Regions from separate parts of the Neobacillus sp. 19 genome, predicted to be linked through region 4. Evidence: predicted binding sites of a transcription regulator. Region 4 holds the regulator's gene; each other region holds the start of a gene.
What was found. The regulator Rex, encoded in region 4, represses fermentation and respiration genes when NADH is low (regulators of the CRP and FNR family bind a similar motif). The targets are predictions, from matches to a motif close to TTGTGAAATATTTCACAA.
Positions count from the first base shown of each region.

Region 1 (7,632 bases), on a different contig from region 4:
AGGAAAGGAAAATATAGGTGTTTTTTCACATGTATTTTGTAAGAAAATAAATGATTAGTGTATTAAGAGATTTTACTAATAAACAATCCTATGTTTTCTAATAAATAAAGAGGACTTGTGGTTCTTTAGAAAAGATCTAGAGCTAAGAATAAGATACCTACTAAACTTTGGAAGTGATGAGATATAAGGAGGATTTGAATGAGGGGTTTCACGGAATTTAGAGAAATTAAAGAAAATACCTTGGCCCCTCCTATTGGAGAAACCAAGGGTAAATACATAGACTTCATAAAAGCATATTTCGGAAATCTTCCTGGGTTTGAGGAAACATTCAATTGCTTAAATGTTGTCTATAGTCAAACTTCTCATTAGGTACATCAAGCTGATGCCCGTTAATTTCTACGGTATCCTTATCAATCCAAGAAATTATTGCAGTATTTTCACGATAATTCCAATAAATATTTTTAGACTTTTTATTTCGCTCATTAAAAATTAGTTCTCCACGAATGCTGTATGAAACTGTAGCACTACCGTTATTACGATATGCTTTAACTGTGTATTTTCCATCCGGTGAGGTTTCTTCGGTTAAATATTCTCCAGTTGGTAAGTGTTGCATATCATAAAAAAAGTAGTATATTCCATAGCTAATAATCGCTATAGTTACAAAGAAGGAACCAAATATCGTCAATAATAGTTTCCTGAATTTCCCTCTTTTTCGTATTACATTAGTACTTTTTCCCAAAGGTATATCCCCTCTTTTTTTAAAATATTGACAACCTTCAATTAATTTATATTATACCATACATTTGTTAATTAAATCCAATTAGTAATTATCACATTAAAAAAAATACTAACAAAAGAGTTTTATAAAAATCTTTCACTATATATTTTCATAGAGTGGTCAGAGCAATTATCGGGGAAGTAATGGTTCGATAAGGGAAAATCACCGGAAACGGTCCTTTCCGTGTCGGTCTGAAAATAAACCTTGGCTGGATCTACGCCGAGGGCCTTACGCACTTCGAAATTGATGAAGAGAACCATCTATTATTAGCCGGCCACGATTATAATGGAAAATTGGCGGTTGCATTGGAGATTAGCAGTACGCCGTTTAAATAAAGCTGGGAAGGAGAATGGTCCATGAAGAAAGAACGCCATGTTTTGGTTGTGTTCCCGCATCCTGATGATGAGGCTTTTGGTGTATCCGGAACGATTGCGACGCACGTTAACAATGGAACCCCTGTTACATATGCTTGTTTAACCTTAGGGGAAATGGGACGCAACATGGGAAATCCCCCGTTTACCAATCGGGAAAACCTTCCGAAAATTAGAAAAGAAGAATTAAAGGAAGCCGCAAGGGTCTTAGGCATCCAGGACCTTCGCATGCTTGGCTTCCGCGATAAAACGATTGAATTTGAAGATGAAGATTTCATGACAAATACGATAACAGCGCTGATCGATGAGGTGAATCCATCCCTAATCATCACGTTTTATCCCGGCTACTCCGTCCATCCTGACCATGACGCCACTGGTGCGGCGGTCGTAAGGGCTGTTGGGAAAATACCTGCCGCCGCAAGGCCGACCTTACACTGTGTGGCCTTCTCCAATAATTGTGTCGAGGAGCTTGGAGAGGCGAACATCATCAACGATATTACCCCTGTCAACCAAACAAAGCTCGCTGCCATTCAAGCACACCGCTCACAGACAGAGCAGATGTTCAAAGACATGGAAGAGAAGTTGAAAAATCAAGACCCGCAAGTCATGGTATGGATCAATAACGAACGATTTTGGTCGTATCAGTTTACAGATTAAAAGCCCTTCACTTGCGAAGGGCCTTTTTTCTTTTTTAGCTGTTTAAATTAACTAGCTTTTTGAATAATAAAAGGCTAGTTGACAGTAATTACTTTGTATCCGACAGTAACGCCAACTTATCCGACAGTAAATACAGCGTATCGGACAGTAACGCCAACTTATCCGACAGTGAATACAGCGTATCCGACAGTAACGTCAAACTATCCGACAGTGAATACGGCTTATCCGCCAGTAACGTCAAACTATAAAATTCAGTATTCCCGATGCAGCAGAGTACACAGCGAGCACCAGTCAAGAATAACGATTTTCCTCGACTTCAAATCAATAATGCCATCTTTTTTCAATTTCGAAAACACACGGCTGACGCTTTCTCTCGTCGTGCCGACAACGGTCGCGAATTCTTGCACCGTTAAGGGAATTTCAATTTCCCAGCGGTTTTTTCCGGTATTAAATTTATTCCCCAGCCGCTCAAGTGACTTCACCGTCTTCGCATACACATCCAGCAGGGCCACATCCCGCAGCTGGGACGTCATTTCCCTCAAAGCATCACTCATATAGCAAATCATTTGCATCGCAAGCTCAGGATGGTTAAATAAATCCCTTTCCAGTTCATACTTATCTAAATAGAGAATTTCCCCGTCCTGCAGCATCACAGCTGTCGCCGGATAGTACTCTGTCTTTCTGGTAAACAAACAGGCCTCTGCAAAGATATCCCCTTTTTGCTTGATACAGACAATGATTTCATTTCCGTTCTCATCCTGTTTTGTCAGTTTTACCGACCCGGAAGCGACAAAGTACACCCCTTTGGCTGCCTCATCCTCCGCAATAATCTGTTTCCCCTTTTTGAACTCGTATGTCTGGATGCGCTTTTCAATCACACGAAGCGATTTATCGGATAAGTCCTTGAAGATGACAATCTTTTTTAGTAAGTCTCTATGTTTTGCCCCCTTATAGACGGCAAAGTTTGGATCATTCAGGTAATCCGCTTGATTCATCATTTCCACCACCCATTCTCACATTTGCGTTCTGCATTTCCCAATTAGACGATAGTTACCATCAATTGTAAAACACTTTATCCTCCAATGAAGTGATGAGATTCACAAAACGTTCAATTTTTCAAACCCCGCATTTATCTAACGTCTCCCATTCCCCTTCACAGAACGTTCAAAAATTGCTGAAAAAGTGTGCGGAACATCACAAATTTACTATTGTCAAGCATTTAGGATGAAGGTGTTCATTTGACAAAAAGGAGGGGCAACATTGCAAAAAGTATTGATTAGCTTTGTTATCAGTGCCTTGCTTGGCTTTGGTATTGGCTATCTAGTGTTTGATGTCATGGGGGATTCCGGTAAAGAATCACAAACGGTGCAAACGGAAACAAGTAAGCCCGAGCAAGCCAAAGAGGAAACGAAGGATACAAAAGGGGCAGATTCAACAACGGCTTCAGCCAGTGATGACAATATCCTGAATCAAAAAGGATGCCTAGGCTGCCACAGCGTTGAAGCACTTAATTTAAAGGGCGGGGCAACAGGACCGGACCTTTCAAAGGCATTTGAAAATGTCGAAGGAAAGCATGGGAAACCGATTGAAGAATTCTTAAAAGAACCGACATCAGCGGTTATGTCAGGTGTAATTGGCGGAAACCCATTAACAGATGACGAACTTCAGCAAGTATTAGACATGCTTAAACAAGCATCTGAAAAATAAGCACATAGGGTGGTGTAAATGGAATGAAAAAATGGATTCCAATCGCTTCTGGCTTACTGGCCGGCTTTGTTGCCGCCACAATCTCGTTTGCTGATTTTTCCGCAAAAACGGGCACAGAAGCAGCTTCAAGCAACAAGAGCGATGCAGAAAAGGTATATGTGCCATTCGGGCAAAAGGATGATTACTATTTATTCGCCTCCGGCGGTCACTCCGGACAAATGTTTATTTACGGTGTTCCGTCGATGCGTCACATCCGGACAGTGCCGGTATTCTCGCCAGATTCTGCAACCGGTTACGGTTTTGATGAGCACTCGAAGAAATTAATGGGTGATTACACATGGGGCGACCTGCATCACCCGGCCTTCTCGGAAACAAAAGGCGATTATGACGGAAAATACATGTTTGCAACAGATGTCGGCAACAGCCGGGCAGCGGCGATGGATTTAAAAACCTTTACCGTCAAAGACATTATTAAAGTGCCAAATACAAGCGGCCCGCACTGCGCGGCGTTCGTCACAGAAAATACGGAGTATATGTTCCTGCCAACCCGATTCGCTGTGCCGCTCGAGCAAAAATATGAATCACTTGACGACTACAGCACAAAATACCGCGGTGTAATGAGTGCCGTCACATTTGACCAAAACAATCAAAAACTCAATATCGCCTACCAGGTTGCCCTTCCGCCATGGTCCTATGACCTGTCAGATGCCGGGAAAAAAGGCTCTGCTGACTGGGCGGTTATGACGACTTACAACACAGAAGAAGCGACAACCAACCTTGAAATCAACGCTTCACAGGCTGACCGTGACTATATTGTTCTTTTTAACTGGAAAGAGCTTGAGCAAATGGTCAAGGAAGGCAAGTACGAGGATGTTGGCGGCCAAAAGATGATTTTCCCTGAAAAACAAAAGGGCGGTATTTATTTAGTACCGGTTGCAAAATCACCGCATGGCGTGGATGTCACACCGGACGGTAAACACTTCATCGCTTCCGGTAAGCTTGCCCCTTCAATGACGGTCTTCTCATTTGAAAAGGCATTTAAGGCAGTGGAAAAACAAGACTTTGCCGGTGACCGCAATGGGATTCCAATATTAAAATATGAATCTGTCATGGAACGAGAAGTCAACCCTGAAAATGCCCTTGGACCGCTTCATACCCAGTTTGATGACAAAGGAATGGCTTACACAACGATGTTCATTTCTTCTGAAATTGTGAAATGGGATCCGAAAACAGGTAAAACTTTAGACCGTGTTCCTGTTCAATATTCCCCGGGACACTCTGTCGCAGCTGAAGGCGACACGGTTGCACCTGATGGAAAATGGCTGATTGCTTTAAATAAAATTGCCAAGGACAGCTACTTATCTGTCGGTCCTTCACACCCTGAATCGATGCAGTTAATTGATATCAGCGGCAAGATGAAGGTGATTCAATCGGCACCGGTGAACCCTGAGCCACACTATGCACAGATCATTAAAGCCGATAAGCTGAGCCCGATTGAAGTCTATCCGAAAGATGAAAAGAACAAAGAAGCCGTCTACAAGAAAGACGACGCGCGGATTGTCCGGAATGGCAACAAAGTTGATGTCTACGGCATCGCGATGCGGTCAAAATTTATCTTTGACGCCAAAGCGAAACGCCCTGACGTGATTGAAGTCAATGAGGGCGATGAAGTCACAATCCATTTAACCAATATCGACTTTGATGAGGATATCACGCACGGATTTGCCATCAACAGCTATAACTTAAACATGGAAGTACAACCTGGACAGACGAACACATTGAAATTTATTGCCGATAAAGCCGGAACCTATCCGATGTATTGTACAAACTTCTGCTCTGCCCTGCATCAGGAAATGACCGGTTACTTCCTAGTTAAACCTAAGAATTAATATGTTGGCAGGCGATGGGTATCAATTTCACAAACTTGATACCCATCTCTCTTATCAAATGTTTTCACTATAAAAGGAGTGGTTAACTTGAATGCCAAGAGAAACAAATTATCTGCTATCTCTGCTATACTTATTGCCCTTTCAGCCATCCTGATGGTGGTGTCAATTTTCTTCCCGTGGTGGAAAATGATTTTCTTTGCCCCGCAATATCCGGAAGGGTTAAATATCATTGTGTATCCGAATAAGCTCGAGGGGGAAATAGATATTGTCAACGGCCTGAACCACTACATCGGCATGGCAAACTTTAGTGAAGAGAACTTCCCTGAACTGGGTTATTTAATCTATCTAGTTGGGGGATTAGTCGTGCTTACGCTAATCACCGCCATTCTAAGAAAAAAATCCGTTCTTTATGGGTTGATCGGCTTACTCACGATTGGCGGAATTATCGGTGTTCTCGACCTCCGAAAAGCGCTTCACGATTTCGGAACGAATTTAAGCCCGGACGCACCGATTAAGATTGACCCTTTTGTACCGCCGATTATCGGACATAATACAGTCGCCAACTTTGTCACAAACAGTGTTCTTGGCATCGGGGCCTATCTCCTGATTGCCGCGTTTATTCTATTACTGATTCCGCTATGGAAGGATCGAAAGTAACATGAAAAAATTAACGCTCCTAATCTTTCTCTTTTCTCTTTTTATCTTGGTAAAACCAGAAAAATATATGGCAGCCGAAAGCTTGCAGGCATTGATCGACTCCATGAAAGAGGGGGCGGTCTTACAGCTTGAAAATAAAACATACGAGGGCAATATTGTCATTCATAAACCGCTGACGATGATTGGCTCGGAGAAAACCGTGATTAAAGGAGACGGAACCGGGAACGTCATTTCCGTTAAAGCGCCAAATGTGAAGCTGAGCAAGCTGACAGTGACCCATGGAAGTATGAACCGGAACTCGGCCGAGGAATATGCCGCTATCAAGATTTACACAAACAACAATACCGTTGAACACATCAGGATCCGCCATTCCTTTCACGGGATTTATCTAAGCCAGGCACACCATAATAAAATCCGCTACAACGATATTAAAGGGCTGGGCAAAGGCGAAATTGCCGCTCAGGGAAATGGGCTTCACATTTATTACGCAAATGATAACCTGCTGGAACACAATACAATTGATGGCACCCGTGACGGGATGTTCTTTGATTATGCCAACAACAACCACAGCTATGAAAATAATATCAGCAACACCCGGTATGGCTTACATTACATGTATTCTGATGAGAATATTTTTAAACGAAATATTTTCACCATGAATCAAGGCGGTGCAGCCATCATGAACTCGAATCAGCTGAAGCTGGAAGATAATCAATTTATCGTTAACTATGGAAATCAATCATTCGGCCTTCTGCTCCTGCAGGCCAATGATAATTATATAGCTCATAATACGTTCTACATGAACCAGCGCGGCCTGTACATCGACCAGGCAACAAGAAACACGATTAAGGGCAACCGCATGATCCAAAACCAGATTGGGATTGAGCTTTGGGCCAGTTCCAATGACCAAATCTTTACCTTGAATAAACTATCGGAAAACACAATTCCGGCCGTTACCCTTGGCGGACAGGGGGAACGAAATACCTGGAGCAAGAACGGCAAGGGCAATGACTGGGGCAGCTCGTTCCCGCTCACCGATTTAAATCAAGACGGTATCGGGGATTTCCCGGTCATCTATCACTCTTCGCTTCATCAGCTGATTGAGGAGCAAGAATTAACCAGCTTTTTTTTAAAAAGCCCTGCCATCACCATCTATGAAAAAATAAACGCGACACTGAATAACGATGAAATCATGTTTAAGGATCCGCACCCGCTGGCAGCCGCAAAAAGCAGCTCAAAAGTCATTTGGTTTGTTGTGGCGGGGCTTGCTGCGGGATTGATTTTACTAAAGGGGAGACATCAACTATGCATTACATTTGGAAGGAATGGAAGGAAAACATAAGAGGAAAAGGACTGTGGCTCAGCGTCAGCATCATTGTTCTCATTTCAATCAGTATACTATTTCGTTCCTCTGTCCTTTCATTTGATAAAGGCTTTTATGTTCTCTTAATTAATTTGTTCGACACAATCATTTATTTTATCCCGATTCTCTGCTTGTTTATCGGCGCCTTTTCGATCTTTCAGGAAAAGGAACAAAAAACATTAATCATGCTGTTAACGAAAAAAGACAATT
Region 1 is NZ_JBMPZU010000010.1:133,211-140,842, reverse strand. Features, by position in the region: gene ACO1D1_RS02170 (DUF5412 domain-containing protein) at 329-739, opposite strand; partial or broken gene ACO1D1_RS02165 (DUF1806 family protein) at 934-1,113, shown strand; gene bshB2 (bacillithiol biosynthesis deacetylase BshB2) at 1,135-1,806, shown strand; gene ACO1D1_RS02155 (Crp/Fnr family transcriptional regulator) at 2,058-2,804, opposite strand; gene ACO1D1_RS02150 (cytochrome C) at 3,067-3,513, shown strand; gene nosZ (Sec-dependent nitrous-oxide reductase) at 3,537-5,402, shown strand; gene ACO1D1_RS02140 (hypothetical protein) at 5,490-6,059, shown strand; gene nosD (nitrous oxide reductase family maturation protein NosD) at 6,061-7,401, shown strand; gene ACO1D1_RS02130 (ABC transporter permease) at 7,365-7,632, shown strand, end outside.
Region 1: the regulator Rex is predicted to act here: its motif matches at 2,892-2,909, upstream of ACO1D1_RS02150 (cytochrome C).

Region 2 (7,632 bases), on a different contig from region 4:
CTGAAATGAAACAACAGATAATGATGCAGGCAACATTAGATGGTATCAATTACTCCTTCCTAATCGCTACCTTTATCTCAATCGTAGCACTAATACTTGCATTCTTTATCAAACGCGTCAAACAAGCAGGGGATGAACTAAAAGGAGGCAGCACCTCTAATGCCGCCAATAAAAAAGTCACGACGAAATTAGCAGAAAACTAATTTCGTGCCTGACACCCTTTGCACCATTAGCATTATGCTTATAAGCCCATTTCATATTTGGAAGTGGGCTTTTTTCTATTTTTTTTTTGTAAGAAAGCGTTTTATTTCCGAAAATTCTCAAAATAAATTTTATTGAAAGCGTATGCTATAATAATGATAAAAAAACAACAGCAAGGAGTAATCGCGATGTTGAAAGATCTATTCATGGGCTTATCCCAAAACCAATTTCTTAATAGTGCAGCAAAAAAATATGGCTTAAAAATGGGGGCGCAAAACGTAGTAGCTGGCACGAATATACCAGAAGTCATCAAAAGCATTAAAGAACTTAATGCCCGCGGTATCTCTTGTACTGTTGATAATTTGGGAGAATTTGTTTTTAAAGAAGAAGAAGCAACAGCAGCAAAAGAACAAATTCTGAAAGTCATTGAGGCCATTCATGAGAATCAGGTCAATGCCCATATTTCGCTTAAACCAACCCAGGTAGGATTGGATATAGATTATTCCTTCTGTTTGAACAATGTAAGGGAAATTGTCGCTCAAGCAAGCCAATTTGATATGTTTGTCAATATCGATATGGAAGATTTTAAACACCTTGAACTTACTTTCAATTTATTGGACGACCTATCGGTTGAATTTGAGAATGTAGGGACCGTAATCCAGGCCTATTTCCATAATGCGCTTGAATACGTTGAAAAATATAAAAACTTCCGGATTCGACTTGTAAAGGGAGCCTATAAGGAATCGGAAGAAATCGCTTACCAAGATAAAAAAGACATCGATGCCAATTATATCAAGTTGATCGAATGGCATTTATTAAATGGAAAATTTACTTCTATTGCCACACATGACCATAGAATTATCAATCATGTAAAAGATTTTGTAAAAAGTAATAATATTTCAAAAGACAAATATGAATTCCAAATGCTCTATGGTTTTAGGAAAGAGATGCAGCTAAATTTAGCAAGTGAAGGATATAACTTTTGTACGTATGTTCCTTTTGGTAACGATTGGTACGGGTATTTTATGAGACGACTTGCTGAAAGACCACAGAATTTAAATCTAGTTGCCAAGCAAGTTTTTAATAAAAAAACCAATACAATCATCGGTGTAGCAGCCGGGGCATTTTTAATTGGTAGAATGACCACGTCTAAGGATAAGAAGAAAAAACGGAAATAGTTTATTATTAAAAGGCTGCCCGCCATTTAATTATGCCGGGGAGTCTTTTTTGATTTTCTAGATTTTTAACTTGAGTATATTTTAAAGAACATTTTTTTAACTTTTTCAAAAGAAATAGACAATGGTTCAACTTAAGCAATACACTTGAACTATAGCCCATTAGCGAGCAACTCAAAGTGTTTTATGTGAAATATTGAACAAGTAAATTCAAAAAATCGAATGAAAGGGAGAATGATTGTATGGCAGATTATAATTGGTTAGAAGCAATTAGCGTTAGTGAAGAGATGCTTATGAAAACAGATCAAAGACTTCCTGTTATTTGGATTAGTGCACTTGATTGTACTGGCTGCAAGGAGGCGTTTACTCGGTCTTTTGAACCAAGTACATTGGATACATTGTTGAATTTCATTTCATTGGAATATAGTGAACTGCTTTCCGCTGCCTCTGGGGAGCATGTAGAAGCCCATAAGGAATCTATTTTTGAGAAATATAAAGGGGAATATGTACTAGCAGTTGAAGGAAGTGTTCCCGGCAGTGATGAATTTCTCATGATAGCTGGAAAATCAGTAAGAGAAGAGATTTATCATGCCGCAAAAAATGCCAAGGCGGTTATTGCCGTGGGAAGCTGTTCGGCATGGGGTGGTATCCCAGCTGCTGGTTTAAATCCAACGAATGCTGAGGATGTAATGGCGGTGATTCCTGAGGAAGTGCCCGTTGCGCTTGTTCCGGGCTGCCCGCCGATTCCGGAGGCCATAATAGGAACGCTCTTACATATTCATTTTCATGGGGAACTGCCTGAACTTGACAAAAAGAAGCGGCCTATGGTTTTTTATCAGAAAACAGTCCATATGACATGCCATCGTAAACCCTATTTTGATCAAAAACTATTTGTGGAAAGCTATGATGATGAGGGAACAAGGAAAGGATATTGCTTATTTAAGTTGGGCTGTAAAGGCCCAACAGCATTTAATGCTTGCGAATCAATGGGGTACGACCGCTGTATTGCTGCGGGATTTTCGTGTATTGGATGCTCGGAAAAGGGATTTTGGGACAAAGGAGGATTCTGTGGCACAGTAAAAAGAAAACGGAAATGAAGGAATTGAGCAAAAAAATTGAGGGCGGAACCATTCGGCTTCGCCCCATTGAATATTCCTATGATGCAAATATAAGAACTATCATAATACAAGAAAGGGTGTCAGGCACCATTTGTAACAGCGCTGTAGGAGAAATTGGCGTCGTCCCATTGGTAAAGTCCTTCTTGGAGTTTTATGATGGAATCGAAAGGGCATCGGATGGAGTATTCTTCTTCGTGATGTATTTCATTCATATTATTTTTTTGTGCTTCTATCATTTGCTTTTTTAACCGAAGCATATCTGCTTTAGATGCAACTCGGATGATTTTATCCAGGGTAATCTTCTTTTCACTGATTCCATAACTTTTACAGATGCTTGTTTGGAAACTTTTGTTATATTGGAGCATCATGTGTAGATCATTGATACATGCCACCCCAAAAACCTCTTTAATGACATCCTCGTAGCGCAGCTGTGTGCCAGTTGCAAACTTAATGATATTCTTCTCAGGATTCTCTAAGAAATAAACAGTTTCGATTGAATTTTCCATATATACCACCTTTTCTACATTCATTTCTATCTCAAGTTCATCATTGGGCAGTTTACATATTGTTGGAAACTATAAAAAAGTGGCTATATTACGCCGACTATTATCTTTACGGCTCTCTGCATGCAGTACATCATATCTATTATACCACACTTTAATGCAGAAAAGTGATGAGCACTTGGAATGATGTAGATTTTTGTCGAATTACCTAATATTAAGACAGCAAACAGCCGATTTTTCAGCAGCTGTTTGCTCCGTTTATGTTCAACTTCGGTACATTTTATGTAGCTTCAAAGATTCGCTTTCCGGCCTTCCAAAGCTCATTGAATATCACCGGCAGCAGCGGCAGGGTTAGAACTAACAGCCAATCCCTTAGAGTTAAGTTGTTGATTTCAAAAATTTGATTGAAAAGCGGAATATTCACTAATGCCACTTGAATACAAATTCCCCCTGATATCGAACCCAATAAATATTTATTCGTTAATAGTCCTATGCTGAAAAGTGACTTATGATTGTTCCTTAAGTTTAGACAAACTAAAAAGGATGTTAATGGAAGAATGCTTTCAAACGCCCCCTTTACCATCACGAATAAACGCCCCTCATTTTGATGGACTGTGGCCATCATTTTTCGTTCAGAATCAAAGGGGATTTCGAAGACTCGTTGATAGCTTGTGTCCAATCCCTATTTAATAAACCCATGCTGCCTTGCCGCAACAACGAGGGCAATTTCAGTAGGATTTCCCTTTAAATTTGCTGTTTCAATGAAGAAGAAGGGTCAGTCCTCAATTCCGCCAAAATCAAATCAATACTTTTGGAAAACCACATGGTATTTTCACTCTCCAATAAATTGAGATGGAAAACCTAGCTAATTTCATTAAACCATAGATAGGGGGTGTACAACTGATTAACATCTAATAATGTCATAAATTGTTCGAAACTTCACAATATAGCACGCGATTTGCAGTATTCAATGTACTTAACCAATAATTCATTGGCCATTTTACAAATTTGCTGTGTGGGGTCTCCAATTCTCATGAGCAAGTCGAAATTCAGAAGTGCCCATCCTAATCATTCCGCAAAGTTCCGCAAAGTAAATAATTCAGACCAAGACAGCCTTCCATAGGGCTGTTTTTTCTATGTTTTTTAAAAGGATTATAAAAGCTTTGGCAGAATTTTAATATGTTAAAAAATGTTCACAGGATTGATGGCGAAAGTACTATAAAATAGAGGTATGTTAATCATTTCACAAACTTTAAGTGATAAGAAATTACAAAAGGAGAAGTACATATGGGATTCAGTAAACCGGAAAACATTTTGGAATTGACTGTCGAAAATGGCGTAAAAAAAGTAAAATACTCTCTTGTGCAAACAATGATATTAGGTTTTGAAGCAGGCGCATTTATTGCAATAGGTTACTTATTGTTCATCCGCGTTACAGCACCTTTATCACCACATTTAGAGGGGCTAAGCAGTTTAATCGGTGCATCCGTGTTCCCAATCGGTCTTATTCTTACGCTGCTTGCCGGGGGAGAACTGTTGACGGGGAATATGATGGCCGTCCCGCTTGCTTGGATGGCAAGCAAGGTTTCTACTAGGCATATACTCGTTAATTGGTTTCTTGTTTCGGTCAGTAACTTTGTCGGTGCCATATTTGTTGCCTACTTTTTCGGTCATCTTGTTGGGCTTACCGAAACTGCCCCATACCTTGGGAAGACCATTAGTATTGCAGAACACAAGCTTGAGGCATCCTTTCTCCAAGCATTTATATCAGGAATTGGCTGTAATTGGCTTGTTTCTGCAGCCGTGTGGCTTTCGTATGGTGCTAATGACATGTTCGGTAAGATTGCCGGTATTTGGTTTCCAACGATGACCTTTGTGGCAATCGGATTTCAGCATGTGGTAGCGAATATGTTTGTCATCCCAGCAGCCATCTTTGCTGGCCATTTTAGTTGGATGGCCTACTTGGATAATTTTGTTCCGGTCTTTTTAGGAAATGCTGTAGGCGGAACGATCTTTATTGCGATAGCATATTGGTATGCCTATAGAAAAAATGAATCTGCCACTACCGTGTCAAAGATGATTAAGTCAATGGAAAAAGTGGGGTAAAAATATTTTTATCAGCAGGGCGGTTGTTCTGCTGTTTTTTATATCGTAAAAAGGCACCTCAACTTTTCTTGAACTGTGTAATCTCTCTGTAATATTGACATGCCGGCAGGAATAAAATGGGTGAATGGAAGTATTCCCAATTTTGCATTTACGGGATTTTAGTCGGACATCAAAGAATACAGGGAAAGAGGAGAAGTTGAGGGAAATGGCTACACGGACATGGGCAATTTCAATTTTTGTTATTGGTAGTTTGCTAGGACTAGCGGGCTGTACAGAAAAGACCTCTAAAGATTCCATTCAACAAGAAAGGGCAATCGAACCGGAAAAAAAGCCAGAACAAAAACCGGCAGTAGAAACTCCAAAGGTTGAAGAGCAAAAGCCAATTATAGTGAATGTCATCGACCCAAATACGAAAAGCATATTAAAAACATTTTTACCTCTAGATTTGGGATTTGGGACAGAACCGGACGTATATAAAAAGGATTTGGAGAAGTGGGCGAAAGATTTAGCGAGAGGCACTGACACAACGACCGGTTATGACCAACGAATGGAACTTGATAAAATCGATGCGAATGGTCAAATTATAAAAGGAAAACCACAAATCATTTTGGATGAAGCCGAATTAGTGGATCGATTAATGACAGCATCCATTAAAGGAGGCGATGTGGAACTGCCGCTTACAGTAACAGAGAGTGGTTATAAACCTGAGGAGGCTGCCCATTTAAATGAAGTGGTGGTTGCTTCCTTTACGACTTACTTCAATAGCAGCGTGGCTGGCCGCTCAAAGAATATTGAGCTTTCAGCACAAGCGATCGATCAAATTATTGTCGGGGCTCAGGATATTTTTTCATTTAATACAACTGTGGGACCGAGTGATGCTGAACATGGGTATCAACCGGCTAAGGAGATCGTTAATAAGCAATTAGTCGATGGAATTGGCGGTGGCATTTGCCAAACATCCTCCACCTTATTTAATGCGGTTGACCAAGTGGGTGTAAGTTATGTAGAGAAGCATCATCATTCCTTATCCGTCGGTTATGTGCCTGCAGGTCGGGATGCCACAGTATCCTATGGCGGTAAAGACTTTCGCTTTCAAAATACAACAGGAGTACCGTTTATTCTAAAGACCATTTATGACAAAGGGAAATTAACGGTTGAGGTGAGAACGTCAGCAGCCTATCAAAGCCTGATCGCAAAGGGGAATTAGCACTGCAAATAAATAGATGCAGCTAGTAATCGACAGTACCGTTATACGAATAGAGGAGGATCCGAGACGTTTCGGATCCTCCTGCTTTTATGATAATTAGCTCATTCCAGACCCTCGATGACAATGGTTTTTGCAGGCAGGAATTCTTCACCTGTTTCAAGGTACTTAACTGATACCCGATCCCCTTCTTTTAGATAGATGGCTAATGGAGCTTTTTCTGACGAAATCAGATAGTTTTTATGATTGTCAAGGAGAAAGGAAACAATTGTGAAATCGCCGGATTTTTCTTTATAGACCCTAAGGACTGTTCCTGATAGTTGCTTTTCTTCCGCTTTGGAGCTGCCGTTCACGGTCCCTTTTCCACGCTGCAAGGCAGTTTTATATTGTTTTAGGGCTTCATTTGGTGTGACACCAAATACGGAAATTTCAGGATTTGCTGCCGAGACGATGAAATAATGTTGCAAAAAGCCGTTGGAATCCAAGACTGGTGTCAACCAACTTGCTTCACCGTAAAAGTTGTAAAGAATCGGCATTTGCCCGTGCCATTTCTTTTCGATAAATTTCTTTTCGATAATCTGCAATGCCCCCTGAGAGTCCATGTAGGATTGATCCGGGTTCCCGGTATAATAGGTGGCTTCGCCCGTTCTTGAGTTGGTAAGAGAGTAGCCGAGCATCGAATCGACACCTTCTTTAGGACTCGTAAAATCAGTGAAGTAATACATTACTCCATTTTCATCGAATATAGGACTAACGTTTGCCTCTGTTCCTTCATCTGAAGGGAGCTTGACATCTGATTTTCCAAATTTGCTATTCCAAAATCCATGAACAAAGTTTCCAAAGTAGCTGTTTTGCAGACTGACTACTTCTGGCGATACGGCGCCGTCAATGAATTTAGGAACGTTAGCTAATGGGTATTCTTTCGTTTCGCCGCTTTTTGAATCCACTACTACTATTCCTTTTACATCAAACCCGTTTCGGGCGGAAACAAATTCTCCATATGAACGGATGTAATAAGGTTTTCCGTCCTCATCAATTTCCAATTGAACATCTCCATAAAATATCTTTTTCGGTTCATGCATACGGATATGACGCTCAATATTTTTATTAAAATAGGAAGAAGGGGTGTAAACCATTTCAGACTTGATGAATTTAGGATTTTCCGACGAATCGGTCGCACTTAATGAAAAATAGCCCGGAGTTTGATTCCCGTTCCACCATTTGAAAAATCCAGAGAATTCAACTGGAGCAATGTATACATATTCGCCATTCACTTTTTGGATTTGTAAATTTCCTAGCTCATAGTAGCTTGTATTTGGAACCTG
Region 2 is NZ_JBMPZU010000040.1:23,055-30,686, reverse strand. Features, by position in the region: gene ACO1D1_RS13175 (DHA2 family efflux MFS transporter permease subunit) at 1-203, shown strand, start outside; gene ACO1D1_RS13170 (proline dehydrogenase family protein) at 390-1,379, shown strand; gene ACO1D1_RS13165 (hydrogenase small subunit) at 1,619-2,473, shown strand; gene ACO1D1_RS13160 (hypothetical protein) at 2,575-3,000, opposite strand; gene ACO1D1_RS13155 (cation transporting ATPase C-terminal domain-containing protein) at 3,278-3,676, opposite strand; gene ACO1D1_RS13150 (formate/nitrite transporter family protein) at 4,285-5,103, shown strand; gene ACO1D1_RS13145 (VanW family protein) at 5,309-6,310, shown strand; gene ACO1D1_RS13140 (hypothetical protein) at 6,412-7,632, opposite strand, start outside.
Region 2: the regulator Rex is predicted to act here: its motif matches at 4,229-4,246, upstream of ACO1D1_RS13150 (formate/nitrite transporter family protein).

Region 3 (7,632 bases), on a different contig from region 4:
ATTTTCCTGTCTATCAACGTGAGTATGGCATTGCCGTTAATTTTGCATTCGCAGCGGGGCTCGTTTTATTTTCAAGTCTTGGCTGGATAAAAACCGGCGAAAAAAAATTAGCCCAAATCTCTATGTATGTTTCACAAGCATTATACACAATTTCTATGATTCTTTCATTGATTAGCCCAATTATTCAACTGTGGGTTCAGCCGCTTGTATTGATAGGCGGCATTGGGATGTATTCCAGCTTGTATAAAAAGATAGGAGAGAAGTGGGTGCCATATCCAATTAGTATCGCTTTATTGCTGTCTTATCTTTCAATTATTCATTCAATTACACGTGTATACACATTTAGTTTCATACTAAATTCGTTAATTGCCTCTACAAGTGCGGTTATTTTGCTTTTGATTGCCTTCCTTTTCCGAAAAAGGGATTCAATGATATCGAATGCCTTTTCCTGGACAGGTCACATCATCTATCCCATCGCACTTGTCCTTACTTGGTTTGCTTTTCATTCAGACGCATTTTACAGCTTCGTCCTTGCCCTGCTTATCTATTTTGTCAGCACTAGACTAGCTGTAAAGGAATGGAAAATCAAAGTGTTTCTTTATGGCTGTTTTACAGTATTGTTTATAATCATTTTAACCGGAATAGATAAAATCCCTGTTCAAACTATTGGACGTTACGAATTTCCAATCTCCAGTGGTCTAATCTTAATTTTTGCACTTCTCGTCAAAGGAGAATTTCAAAAACGAACAACCTATTATTTTGTACCATTTTCAATTATTGGGATGGGGTGCATGCTTCTTACCTATCCGTACAGTATAATTGCTTACCTAGTGACCGGTGCTTATTCCTTCGGAATCTTGTTCTATTTGCATAAGATCAAGTGGGATGTAATTAACATTGTTCCATTATTTTTCCTGTTTATCGCAACGGTTGAATTTGCATTCTTAAGTGAAATGACTAGTTTGGAGAAACTGCTGCTGTCCGGCACCTTGGGGATTCTAATGGCAATCATTGGCCAAAAAATGTACCAGAAGCTGTTTGAAGCTGGAAAAAAGCTTCAGGAAACAAAAATAGACGGATTTACATTAGTTTCGTTCTTATATTTATGGTTAATGTACTTTTTTGCAGAACAGCATTTATGGAGCCAGGCACTGCCAGGTATCTTAATTGCTGCCGTACTCTTGTTCCAAAGAAAAAGGGTCCCTGCAAATATCTCAGCCTTTATGCCGATCCTTGCAGGAGTGTATTTATTAGAACCATACTATACAGTAATCAAACAGTTAAATATACCGTCCTTATGGGAGAGGGAGGTGCTCGTTCTTCCGTATGTTGTGCTCGTAATTTTCATACGCCAATGTTTAAGGGGACAATATGCAGAGATTACAAAGGCTATTCAATGGGGAGTACTCATAATTGTGTCGCTTATCTTAATCCAGGATGGTTTGGCGAGTAATACAATTTACGATGCGATTATATTAGGGTCACTCTCGCTGTTTTCGATGATAGCGGGGATGTTCCTGCATATAAAATCTTACTTTTTTGTAGGTACAGGGATTTTACTTTTAAATGTTTTCCTCCAAACAAGACCATATTGGGGGGTCATGCCGTGGTGGGTCTATTTATTAATTGCTGGGCTTATCCTAATTACTGTTGCAAGCTTTAATGAATGGCATAAGCAAAAAATGCAAAAGGGAGAATTAACCTTTATTAGTTTGTTTAAAGAAAAGGTCATTAATGAAATGAAAAGATGGGATTAAACTGAAAAGAAAAAACCGGATTGTGTATAACAGATCTATCTGGTCATCTTTTTCTTGATTACTAATATAAAGTCTGTTATAATAATATTAATTAAATAATTTATGTAATTGGAGGAGCCTGTCACCAAGGGATTGCTATGTCCATTGGTTGATAGGCTCTTTTGTTTTCTCTCGAAAAGAGTCTGTTGGTAAAAAGCAGACTCTTTTTAATTTTCAAAAAGAAGGGTGATTGGATGGAATTAATTTTTGAATTAGCAGTTATTTTACTTGCCTCCAAAATTGCGGGAGACATAAGTGTAAAACTCGGTCAGCCCTCCGTTTTGGGGAAATTGCTAGTTGGAATCCTTTTAGGGCCGGCTATTTTAGGTATTATTGTAGAAACGAAAACATTGGAAGAATTAAGTCAAATTGGTGTCATCTTGTTAATGTTTATTGCCGGAATGGAAACGGATTTAGATGAATTTAAACGGTCAGGGAAGGCTTCTACATTTGTAGGATTCAGCGGGATAATTGTACCGTTGTTTGTTGGTTACCTTGCGGGAATTATCATGAATATGACCACATTTGAGGCCATTTTTTTAGGGTTATTGCTGTCAGCAACAAGTGTCAGTATCTCGGTTCAAGCCCTAAAAGAGCTGAATAAAATGCAGACAAAAGAAGGTACAACGATTTTAGGTGCAGCTGTTATTGACGATGTCGTTGTCATCATTGCCTTAGCGTTTTTAATGAGTATGGCCGGTGGGGATGTCAATTTAACCATGGTGATTGTGAAAAAGGTCCTCTTTTTCGGTGGAGCGATTTTAGCAGCATGGAAGGTCGTTCCTTGGGTGTTAAATAAGTTTGCTGGATTAAAAGTCACAGAATCGCTTCTTTCGGCAGCATTAATCATCTGCTTTATGTTTGCATATGTGGCAGAATTAACTGGCGTAGCGGCCATTATTGGAGCATACATTGCTGGGGTTGCAATAAGTCAAACGAAATTTAAGCATGAAATATTTGAAAAGGTAGAAACAATCGGCTACTCCATATTCGTACCTGTTTTCTTTACGTCAATTGGTGTGAAGGCAAGTTTCGATGGGATTGCACAACATTTTGGAATGATTATTGGACTTAGTATCATTGCCATCTTAACAAAATTAATTGGTGCCGCAGCCGGTGCTAAATTAGCGAGTTTTTCATGGGGAAGCTCATTGGGAATTGGGGCGGCAATGGTATCCAGGGGTGAGGTAGCATTAATTATTGCTACCATCGGCTTAGAAACGAAATTAATCAGCCAAGAGCTATTTTCTATTTTAGTCATTGTCGTTCTAGTTACTACCATTGTGACACCCCCAATGATGAAAGTCTTTTTTAAACAAAGCGATAAACAAAAACAAATGAAAATTACTGCATAATAAAAACGAAACAATCCAGCCCTTCAAAGGACTGGATTGTTTCCGTATTATGATACAGATTTTAGCGATTTTTGTTCAGGCTGCTTTCCAACATTTTTTAAACCAATGAAAAATCTAGTAGTAAAAATAATCGAGGCAGCAATAACAAAAATCCCGCAAATCGCTCCCACTTGGTCAGAACCTGTCCATTCGGGTAAATGTTCAGCCCACCGCCGTGGAGCACTTATCTTCCCGGCGTATAAAAACGAACCAGCAATACCGGCGAAGAAAAAGAAATAGATGGAAATGGCAATTTTATCAAGTCCAGTTTGCTTTTGGGTGCCTTCTTTTTTATTGAAATAATACATAAAACCAAAAATCATTGCGACCACACCCATTCCCATATAGGTATGGAAATGTCCTGGTACCCATTTCGTATTGTGCATCACGTGGTTCACGACAATGGTCGCATCTATAATGGCCGGGACCGCACCTGCTACCCAGCCGAACATCGCTAAAAACATCATACTGGAAGCGAAATCCCACTTTACAGCTGAGCGGAAGACAATCATTAACGCACCATATGCGGTAACCACCATTACCGGGAGTCCGTTTGCGTAGGAAAAAACTTGTCCGATAATCAACATCCATCTAGGCACGGCAAAATCCATGAGTAAATGGTGTGTATAAATCATCAATGTAAAAAGGGTTGAAAAGTTCCAGGCAATCAAAAAGGCTTTATTTGATTTCCATGGACGCCCTGTATACTCAGATAATATTTCATAGACGGCAATTACGGCCATATAAATCGTACAGTTTGCAAAAATATGGCCAAAAGCATAGGTTAAATGTTTTGCCAGCATTGGATCAAAAGTAAGATTAGGATTCATAATATTTAAAATCGATTGAACCAATGCAGTTGCACCAGCAAGAACACCAGTTGAATTGGCGATGATGACCATTGTGGTTGCAACCACTGCGGCAGGAGGCCCATATCCTTTTTTACCTCTAAAAATATAATCCCAGCCAAGTGATTTTCCTAACCCGCCATATTCTTTAATCAGTCGGGCAGCTATGTAAAAATACATAACAAGATAACCAACACCTAAAATGAGCAGGCCAAATAAAAACAATAATGCACCAGTTGTACCATAAATTTTTGCTGAGAACGATGGCAGCGGGTACAGGAATGTCCAGCCGTCCGAAAAATTAAAGCCAAAAATGGCAGTTAAAATCATTACTACACCAATCAAGGACAATGCAAGGTTAGTAAAAAAAATCTTATGATTCAAATGGATATACTTTGATAGGTAGTACCACATGATGGCACTTCCACCGAGAGCTGCAATCCCAATCATTCCGGTTCCATGAATCGTCATCACCTTATAAAACATCTGTGCAGGAATTTTAACGATATTCCCTTGATTCAAAAGCATAATTACCCCGAAAATCATCATTAATACCAAAACAACGGAGGTAACCATTAATGATAAAGCAACGCCTTTTTTGATCGAGTTCCGAGCTTTACTTTCCATATTATTTACCTCCTTTTGGTTTAACAACAATGTCTTTGATCATCACATGGTGACCAGCGCTGCAATATTCCAAACAAAGAATTTTATATGTGCCTGGTTTGTCAAATGTGATCGTAACTGTGTTTGTATAATCGGGCATTGCCTGTGTCTGAGCGATGAGCTCCATTTTAGTGTCATAAAGACCAAATCCATGGGTTACATCTTTACTTGTGACGCGAAACTGAACCGGCTCCCCAACCGTAAAGTTTTCATTACTTAATTGCCAAGAAAACTGAATTCCCGTAACATCAACAATTTTGCCATCCTCTTTAGCAAGTGCATGCTGGTTATGATATGGAAGTTTACTTAATGAAATGGCTGAAGCAAACCCCATGATAGCAAGTAAGCCAAGGAAATAAAACTTGCGAATTTTGTAACCCTTTTCTTGAATCGGTCCATACTCTCTTAATTTCCGTGATTCCCCATACACGAATGAAAAAGCAAGTGCAATGAGGAAAACGAAAAACAAGGTAGCGTACCACGCGATAGATTGGTACATATTTTCCCCTCCCATTATATGAATCTCAGCACAAGCGGTCCCCCAACCACTTATCTGATTTCATTTCTCATTGTAAACTGCTTTTTGTGAAAAAATAGTGAATTATATCATACTTTTGCTAGTAATCTGTTAAAAAAGAAAAAGACCCCCATGATTTGTAAGGGAAGTTCGAATCATTTTGTAACCAAACAAAAATTCTATGGAGGTTAGACGATGGGAACCATATTAATTGATATTGACAAATTACTCGAAAGTACCTCAGAGCTAACATCTGAGAAAAACAGTCATAAAATGAACCTTGTTGAAATTGATCAATTACTAGAGAAAACCCGGGATTGGTGATGCAGATCACGTTATACCTTCATTCCTAAGTTTACATACAGCCCTAAATGCCTTCTACTCAAAGTAGATGGCATTTTTTTTTGACATATTATGTCGCTTTAAAGCAAAAAAATATTTTTGCGATTTCTATTGCTTTTGGTCGAAAAAAATACTAGAATAATTTCTAATATATTAAATTTTTAGAAAATATTTAGGGGGATGTAAACGAATGAGGAAAAAAGTTAAGGCACTGTCCATTGCATTGGCGGGAATGCTGTTGCTAGCCGGCTGCGGCAGTAAAGAATCTGCTGGAGACCCGGAAAAAGGGGAAGCGGATAAGGAGTTCAAGATAGGTATTAGTCAGTTTGCGCCTCATCCTTCTTTAGACGCTGCAACAGAAGGATTTAAAAAGGCTTTAAAGGATAAAGGGGTTAAGGTTTCATTCGATGAGCAAAATGCTCAGGCAGACCAGAACAATGTTCAAACCATCGCTAAGAATTTTGTCGGTGATAAGGTAGATTTGATTTTCGCTAATGCTACACCAAGTGCAACAGCTGCGCTAAATGCGACAAAGGATATTCCAATTGTCTTTACATCTGTTACAGACCCTGTGGTAGCTGAATTGGTTGAAGCTTTAGATAAGCCGGGGAAAAATATAACTGGAACAACTGACAATCATCCAGAAGCAACGAAAACAACCATCCATTTTATTACCGATGAAGTAAAAGCAAAAAATATCGGAGTGATTTATAACTCCGGTGAACCGAATTCAGAAGTACAAGTAAAAGAAGTAAAGAAGTTAGTTGAAGAGAAGGGCGCAAAACTCGTCGAGGTTTCTGTTGCCAATACTTCTGAAGTGAAACAGGCTGCTGAATCCTTAGTCGGCCGTGTCGATGCCATCTACATTCCGACAGATAACACGGTGGTAACTGCACTAGATTCCGTGATTGCAGTAGCCAACAGCAAAAAAATTCCTCTTTTTGTAGGCGAGCTTGATTCCATGAAAAAAGGCGCAGTGGCGGCTAGCGGCTTCAGTTATTACGACCTTGGCTACCAATCTGGCTTAATGGCAGTTGACATTTTAACAGGAAAGAAAAAGCCTTCTGAGATTCCAGTTGAGCTTCCAAGCAGTCTGAAACTAGTAATAAATAAAGCGGCTGCTGAAGCACAAGGCCTTCAAGTGAAAGAGGAATGGAGTAAACTCGGTGAGTTTTATGATGGAAAATAATAGTTGAAATTTCTCAAGGAGGAAGCCTTTTCGAAGGTTAACTCCTTGATTCGTTCATATGAATATATTAGGGCTAAGTGCATGTTTTTCTTAGGTCTAAAGAATTAGAGAAAGGATGAACTCAATGTTTACAGCCATATTTGGATCTTTTGAGGCAGGCATCATCTATGCGATTATGGCACTGGGCGTCTATCTCTCCTTTCGTATTCTGGATTTCCCAGATTTAACGGTGGATGGGAGTTTTGTAACTGGAGCTGCTCTTTCTGCGGTATTGATTGTGAATGGTGTTAACCCATTTATCGCTACGATTGCAGCTTTATTTGCCGGCTTTGCAGCGGGATGTATCACAGGGCTTTTGCATACTTTTGGAAAAATTAATAACTTACTTTCAGGAATTTTAATGATGATTGCGCTTTATTCAATTAATCTAAGAATCATGGGACGCGCAAATATTCCTTTATTAAATACAGATACAGCCTTTACAAAAATTAGTGATTTCTTTGAAAAAACGGGAATTGACTCATTTTTCAATAACTTTCTGGCGGTGGTTGGTCTAGGCGACAGCCTGCCGGAAACATGGGGCATTCTTATTTTTATGATTATTGTTACCTTTATGATTAAATTTCTTACTGATTGGTTTTTACAAACAGAACTTGGTCTTGCTGTAAGAGCAACAGGTGATAATAAGCGAATGATTCGCAGCCTATCTGCCAATACCAACCTTCTAGTCGTCCTTGGCCTTGGTTTATCCAATGCGTTGGTAGCTTTCTCAGGTGCACTGATTGCTCAACAAGGCGGATTTGCCGATGTTGGCATGGGAATTGGAATGATTGTCATTGGGTTAGCTTCTGTCATTATTGGTGAAGCTTTATTTGGCACT
Region 3 is NZ_JBMPZU010000035.1:203,440-211,071, forward strand. Features, by position in the region: gene ACO1D1_RS12455 (hypothetical protein) at 1-1,757, shown strand, start outside; gene ACO1D1_RS12460 (cation:proton antiporter) at 1,991-3,151, shown strand; gene ACO1D1_RS12465 (cbb3-type cytochrome c oxidase subunit I) at 3,199-4,665, opposite strand; gene ACO1D1_RS12470 (cytochrome c oxidase subunit II) at 4,667-5,203, opposite strand; gene ACO1D1_RS12475 (hypothetical protein) at 5,417-5,545, shown strand; gene ACO1D1_RS12480 (ABC transporter substrate-binding protein) at 5,754-6,752, shown strand; gene ACO1D1_RS12485 (ABC transporter permease) at 6,877-7,632, shown strand, end outside.
Region 3: the regulator Rex is predicted to act here: its motif matches at 5,299-5,316, upstream of ACO1D1_RS12470 (cytochrome c oxidase subunit II).

Region 4 (7,632 bases):
GAGGGCTGTAGCTGAGTATGGTGTCGGCCAGCTTGTAGTTGCTGGCGGCGTGGCTGCGAACAAGGGACTGAGAAAAGCACTGGAGAAGACCTTTGCGGATCATCCGGCGATTGAATTGGTGATTCCTCCCTTATCGTTATGTACCGACAATGCGGCGATGATTGCCGCCGCCGGAAGTGTCATGTTTGAAAAAGGAATCAGGGCTGATTCTTCATTAAATGCCATACCGGGATTGGATATCGAAATATATAACACCTAACTCTTCTGAATTAGAAGAGTTTTTTTTTTGGTAGGGAACTTTGGGAGGAATGTAGTAAGTGTTCATTTACCGAAATGCAAAAAGGATAGCCCGAGCGGTAAATGAAAAGCCATTACATTGACCGAAATGTAAAAAGAAAAGCCCAAACGGTAAATGAAACGCGGTTACATTGACCGAATTGCAAAAAGGAAAGCTTAAACGGTAAATGAAACGCGGTTACATTGACCGAATTGCAAAAGGAAAAGCTCAAACAGTAAATGAACAACTCCTCAATGGACATAAATGCAAAAAAGGACCGCACATCCCCTAATATTGTGGATAAAATTTTTCAAAAAAACTGATAACAATCAACAAATTGTGGATAAGTCTGTGTATACTGTTGATAATGTGGATAAAAACGGTGTTTAATGTGGATAATGTGGAAAAGCATAAAAAATGCATAAAAATAAACTGTTTGAAATGTGTATAATGTTGTGGAAAAGTGGATACATGTTAAAACATGTTGATAATTTTTATGAATTTGTCGAATTGTACTCAGATTTTGTCGATTAATTTTTAAAGTATGTCGATACACCAAACATTTTGTTGATAGAAGTAAAGCTAAAAACCGGGCGATCCAATCAGCCCGGTTTCATTCTTTATTCAGCAAGCTCAGCCCATTCTTCCATCAATTGCTCGAGCTCTGCTTTTGCATGTTCATTTTTCATGTTGATTTCTATTACCTTTTCATGGTCCTGAAAAATCTCCGGCTCACATAATTGCTGCTCGTACTGTTGAATGTGTTCCTCTAGTTCTTCTATTCGCAGCTCAATTTCCTCTAACTTTCGTTTTCGCTGCCGTTCCAGCTTTTTAGTTTCCTTATCCTGTTGATAACTATTTTTTTCAAAAGCATCCTTTTCCACAATTGCTTTCGTGGAGGCTGCTAGTGCAAGGGCTGCAAGTTCTTCCTGCTCTAATTTCTTTTCCAGATAATAATCATAGTCCCCAAGATACTCTGTGCTGCCGTGCCGGCTTAATTCCAACACTTTAGTGGCAATCCGGTTAATGAAATATCTGTCGTGTGAAACAAACAGAATCGTCCCAGGATAATCCATCAGGGCATTCTCGAGAACTTCCTTACTGTCCAGATCAAGGTGGTTCGTAGGCTCATCAAGGATCAGCACATTTGCTTTCTCCAGCATCAGCTTAGCCAGCGCCAATCGGGCTTTTTCACCGCCGCTTAACGTGGAGACAATTTTTAACACATCGTCGCCGGAAAAGAGGAAGTTACCTAACACCGTCCGAATTTCCTTTTCACTTTTTAACGGATAATCATCCCAGAGTTCATTTAAGACACGCTTATTGGAGGTTAATTCGGCCTGTTGCTGGTCATAATAACCAATTGAAAGGTTTGTTCCATAATAAACTGATCCAGCAAGTGCGGGCAATTTTTTTATGATGGTTTTTAACAGTGTCGATTTTCCGATTCCATTCGGACCAACAAGAGCAATACTCTCTCCTTTATAGGCGCGGAAGGTGATGTCCTCTGAAACCATCTCACCCTCATACCCGACGGCAAGTGAATCCACCGTTAAAACGTCATTCCCGCTTTGTTTTTCAATTTCAAACGAGAAGGTTGCCGATTTTTCGTCCCCAAGCGGACGATCCATCAGCTCCATTTTTTCGAGCTTTTTCCGGCGGCTTTGCGCTCGCTTCGTGGTCGAAGCCCGCGCTAAATTTCGTTGGATAAAGTCCTGCAGATTAGCGACTTCTTGCTGCTGCTTCTCAAAGAGTTTCATATCGCGCTCATAATTGGCCGCTTTTTGCTCAAGGTAGGCACTGTAGTTCCCGGGAAACCGCCCGATTTGCTTGCGGGATACCTCATAGACCTGCGTCACAACCTTATCTAAAAAATAGCGGTCATGAGATACGATTAAAATCGCGCCATCATAGCTCTGTAAATATTGTTCGAGCCATGATAATGTATCAATATCGAGATGGTTGGTAGGCTCGTCCAGAATCAAAATGTCGGGACGCGTTAACAGCAGCTTTCCAAGGGCAAGACGGGTTTTCTGTCCGCCGCTTAAACTGGAAATCATCAGGGTGCTGTCGTGAAAGTTAAGGCCATGCAGAACGGAGCGGATATCGGCTTCGTATTGATAGCCCCCTTGCTCCTTAAATTTTACTTGGAGCAGATCATATTCTTTTAAAATCCGTTCGTATTTAACAGGGTCCTCGAAAATAGCAGGGTCGGCCATTTGTTCTTCCAGCCTGCGCAGTGACTTTTCCATTGCACGCAAGGGTTCGAACACGGTCAACATTTCTTCCCAAATAGATAATTTGGACTCAAGTCCGGTATTTTGCGCTAAATAGCCGATGGTCACTTCTTTCGGCTTTATAATCTCACCGCCATCATGTGACAAATGACCGGCAATAATTTTCAATAATGTCGATTTTCCTGCGCCGTTGCGGCCGACGAGGGCGACACGGTCACGGGTTTGTAATTCCAGCTTTATATTCGATAAAATAAGGTCAGCGCCATAATATTTTTGTAATTGATTAACCTGTAACAAAATCATCTAATTTCACCTCTATATACATACTAATAGTGTACCGTATAACCGGATTACGGGCAATAAAGCCAATGGCTATCAAAAAAGTTCAAAGTTTCACACACATTTTAGGAAAAATAGTGTATTATTTTTGGATAGGAGGAATATTTTTATGGCAGAATTTACACATTTTAATGAAGAGGGCAGAGCAAAGATGGTCGATGTCAGTGATAAACCAGAAACGGCACGTACCGCTCTTGCTCATTCCAGCATAACGGTCAGTAAAGAAATTTTTGAAAAAATAAATAACCAAGAAATGAAAAAAGGCGATGTGCTAGCAGTGGCTCAAGTTGCAGCAGTCATGGCTGCAAAAAAGACGTGGGATTTGATCCCGATGTGTCATCCGATTCCATTAACAGGGGTAAATATCTCTTTTACATGGGAAGAGGGCGGGCAAGATCAGGTTCAATTACATATTGCTGCAGCTGTTAAGACAAAAGGGAACACAGGTGTGGAAATGGAAGCGCTAACAGCTGCTTCGGCCTGTGCATTAACCGTTTATGATATGTGTAAGGCAGTTGATAAAGGGATGGTCATTGGGCCAACCTATTTAGTCGAGAAAACTGGCGGAAAAAACGGTGACTTCAAGCGAACGGAACAAGTGAAATAATAACATACATTCAAAAGGGGTGTGGGAGAATATGAGTAATGAAACGATGAAGATACCACAGGCGACAGCCAAACGGCTGCCCCTCTATTATCGATTTTTGAAAAATTTGCATAGTTCAGGCAAGCAAAGGGTTTCATCAGCAGAATTAAGTGAAGCGGTAAAAGTGGATTCGGCAACGATTCGACGCGATTTTTCTTATTTCGGCGCATTAGGGAAAAAGGGCTATGGATACAATGTCAATTACTTATTAACATTCTTCCGTAAAACACTTGACCAGGATGAATTGACTAAGGTTGCCTTAATCGGGGTGGGGAATCTTGGTACAGCCTTTTTAAACTATAATTTTTTAAAAAATAATAACACAAAAATTGCCTGTGCCTTTGATGTCGATCCGGCAAAAATGGGCACGATGATTCGTGAAGTACCTGTTTTTCACATGGATGAGTTGGAGAAAGTGTTAGTGGAGGAAGACATACATGTTGCCATTCTAACCGTTCCAGCCCAAGCAGCACAGATGATCACGGACCGGCTTGTGAATGCCAATGTAAAGGGGATCTTAAATTTCACCCCAGCAAGGTTAAATGTCACATCCTCAATCAGGGTACATCACATTGACTTGGCAGTAGAACTCCAGTCACTGGTCTACTTTTTAAAGCATTATCCGACAGTGGAAATAGAAGAATAATGTCGATTAAGACTTTTCACAGAAATTGTGGAAAGTTTTTTTATTGCCTTCTTTACAACGTAACAGTGTTATGTTACATTAAAAACCAGAAAGGGGATATTAAAAATGAGCGAGGGGTTAATTTCGAAAAAAGATTTATTAGATATGGCAGGAATCTCGTACGGTCAGCTGTATCGCTGGAAGAGAAAGGATCTAATTCCTGAGGACTGGTTTATTCGAAAATCAACGTTTACGGGGCAGGAAACCTTTTTTCCAAGAGAAAAGATTTTAGAGCGAATTGATAAGATTCAAACGATGAAAGAAAACCTATCATTGGATGAGCTGGCTGACATGTTTTCACCTAACGTAACAGAGTTGCATTTCACGAAAGAGGAACTGTTGGAGCGTAACATTGTTTCGAGTGCAGTAATGGACGTATATTTGGAAACTGAAAAGGGCGGAACACATTTTGATTTTTCAAGAATTCTTGAAGTCTATGTATTAGAGAAGCTGCTGCAGTCCGGAGAAGTTAATCTAGATGAAGGGAAAATGCTGCTTCAAGTCTTAAAGGATCATAGGGGATCGATCAAACAAAAAAATGCTGAGTTAGTGCTGACGAGAAAACTGGGGGTTTCATCCTGTTTATTACTGATCAATGCGGAAGCTGTTCAGTTTGACCAAGGGACGAAAGTGATGGTTCAGCTTTCACTCGTGAACTGTATGGAAGAGATTAAGGCGAAGTTATTATAAAGGAGAATGATCATGGATACGCAAAAAAGGGGAGACTTGAATATTAACGGCTTTGGCTCGGCAAACGGCGGGCAATTTCGCCATGTAACCATCAATGGCAAAGGAACCGTTAACAGTGATATCGACTGTGTCGAATTCGATTGCAATGGATCGGGAACGGTAAATGGAAATGTTGTAACGAACAAAGCTAAGATTAACGGAAACGGAAAAGTGAAAGGAAATCTTGACTGTAAATCATTATCAGTCGATGGAACGGCGAAAATTGAACATAACCTTTACGCGGAACAGTTCAACGTGGCGGGGAAGACCTCTGTCGGAGGAAAGCTAAAAGCGGAGGAAATCAGCATTAAGGGCAGGCTGACCGTTGAGGGAGATTGTGAAGCGGAATCGTTTAAAGCGGAGTCACTGTTTATCATTGGCGGGCTTTTAAATGCGGATGAAGTGGATATTAAGATTTTTGGAGAGTGCAAAGTTAGAGAAATAGGCGGGCAAACCATTCGTATTAAAGACAAACCGGCATTAATGGGATTATTTAAGTCGTTTATTCAAACCCAGCTGGAAACGGAATGTATCGAAGGGGACAAAATCGAATTAGAAAATACGAAGGCGGCTGTTGTCCGCGGCAACGAGATTACCATCGGGCCAAAATGTGAGATTGGTCTTGTTGAATATAGCGGAAAGCTTTCAGTTGACAAAAAGGCAGTTGTGAAAGAGTCGAGAAAGATATAAAGGGGGAGAAAGAAGTGGAAAAAGGTCAAAATCTGACGATCAATGGTTCAGGCAATTATCCTGGCGGCCGGTACGATAAGGTGAGCATCCGCGGGGAAGGGACGATTGAAAGTAATGTAGAATGTTCTACGTTTCATATATACGGCACGAGTGAGGCATTGGAGAATGTGAAAGCCGGATCTGTAAAAGTGATCGGTGAAACGGTAGTGATGGGGAAAATGGAGTCTGGTGACATGTTGGTAATGGGGACGTTGTCCATTGCTGGTGAATCAGCTTTGAAAAAAATCAAGATCCTTGGGACTCTTGAAGTGGGTGAGCGGCTTTCAGGTGAAACAGCTAATATAAAGGGCAGTATATCCGTGGGCGGCGACGTCGAATATGAGAGATTTGATTTAAGCGGCGGATTTGAAATAAAAGGTCTATTGAATGCGGATACGATTAATATTGCTCTCCGTTTTGGCAATAGTTCGGCTGAGGAAATCGGTGGTGGAAAGATCACAATTAAAAGAAAAACATCACTGCTTCCATTTGTTAAGGATGAGGGGTCACTAGTAGTGAAGGTAATTGAAGGCGATGAAGTATTCCTTGAAAATACGACAGCAGATATCGTCAGGGGTAAACTGGTTAAAGTCGGTTCAGGCTGTCAAATTGGCCGGGTAGAATATTCGACTGATTTTATTCAGGATAAGCATTCGACGGTTAAAATGTCGGAAAAGATCTAGAGGAGATTTACGGGAATGGATGGTCGTTGATAAAAGGCCCGAAGTCGTTGATAAAAGTTTAAAAGTCGTTGATAAAGTCCAAAAGACGTCGATAAACCAGTGAAATTTGTCGATAAAAGGCTCAAGGTTGTTGATAAAGGGCATCGCTTCTAAAAACGTATCAGAATCAGACCACGGCTAATAGATGGAGCGAATTATTGACAAAAAGACGCAAAAAGGGACCCCAACTCCGATGGAAATGCAGGGATCCCTTTTCTTATTTTTTCAATTGGTTTTTATATTTAAAATGAAAGGCCATCATTTTCAAACCCGAGCCAAAGTCAAATGTTGCCAGTAAGACAAGCAGGTAACTGAAAAAGCCCCAGCCGTTCTTTTGCACGTCGTCGATGGCAAAGAAGGTAAATACTGCACCAAGCAGAAAGTAAATAATTCCGGAAAACAAGGGTGAACGTTTCATAGAAATCCTCCGATAAAGTTTTGCAGCGCTTCAGCCTCACGCCTCAATCTCTCAATATCATCTTTGTAAACAGTTTGAACCAAAACAACCAAGGTATTCATCGTGACATGGGCAAAAATTGGTACGAGAATCCGCTTCGTTTTAACGTAAAGGAACGCGAAGGTGAAGCCCATGGCCGAATAAAGCAGGATGTGCTGAAACTCCATATGTGCCGCTGCAAAGATAACCGAGCTAATCAACGCCGAGATAAAAAAGTTAAAACGCTTGTACATAGCGCCAAAGATAATTTTTCGAAACACAATTTCTTCTAAGATCGGCCCAATGACGCTGGAAACAAGCATGGCAGCCGGCATGGTTTCGATAATTCGAAGGATATTTTGCGTATTCTCCGAACCCATATCAACACCTAAGCGTATTTCAATCATAATGGCTATGGCTTGTGATAAATAAGCTAAGAAGACGCCTGCAATCGCCCATATAACCGCTGCGCCAGCGGAAGAACCGCCTCTTTTTTCGAAATCGTTTGCCTTCATTTCTTTCCTTAGTAAAAAAAGAATGATGAATAGAGCAATTGAAAAACTGGCAATCAGCCAAACTGGGACAGCCAAACTTTGGCTGATTCCGAAGGCATGAAAACCCATTGTTAACAATGGAAGGCCGATAATGCCAGAAAGCTGCATAGCAAGGTACACAATGATGACAATCCAATATTCCTTTTTCAAATTTTAATCTCCTTTATAAACCACTCAGGTATGTTTAACGAATACATATTCTAGTTTTCCAATCATTATTATTCATTTTACTCTTAAAACTGGAACGGTTTCAATTTAGAAGAACTTTTTCAAAAAGA
Region 4 is NZ_JBMPZU010000099.1:120,432-128,063, forward strand. Features, by position in the region: gene tsaD (tRNA (adenosine(37)-N6)-threonylcarbamoyltransferase complex transferase subunit TsaD) at 1-259, shown strand, start outside; gene ACO1D1_RS26920 (ABC-F family ATP-binding cassette domain-containing protein) at 898-2,817, opposite strand; gene moaC (cyclic pyranopterin monophosphate synthase MoaC) at 2,963-3,460, shown strand; gene ACO1D1_RS26930 (redox-sensing transcriptional repressor Rex) at 3,492-4,145, shown strand; gene ACO1D1_RS26935 (YhbD family protein) at 4,251-4,874, shown strand; gene ACO1D1_RS26940 (polymer-forming cytoskeletal protein) at 4,887-5,603, shown strand; gene ACO1D1_RS26945 (cytoplasmic protein) at 5,618-6,325, shown strand; gene ACO1D1_RS26950 (YdiK family protein) at 6,582-6,782, opposite strand; gene ACO1D1_RS26955 (lysostaphin resistance A-like protein) at 6,779-7,504, opposite strand.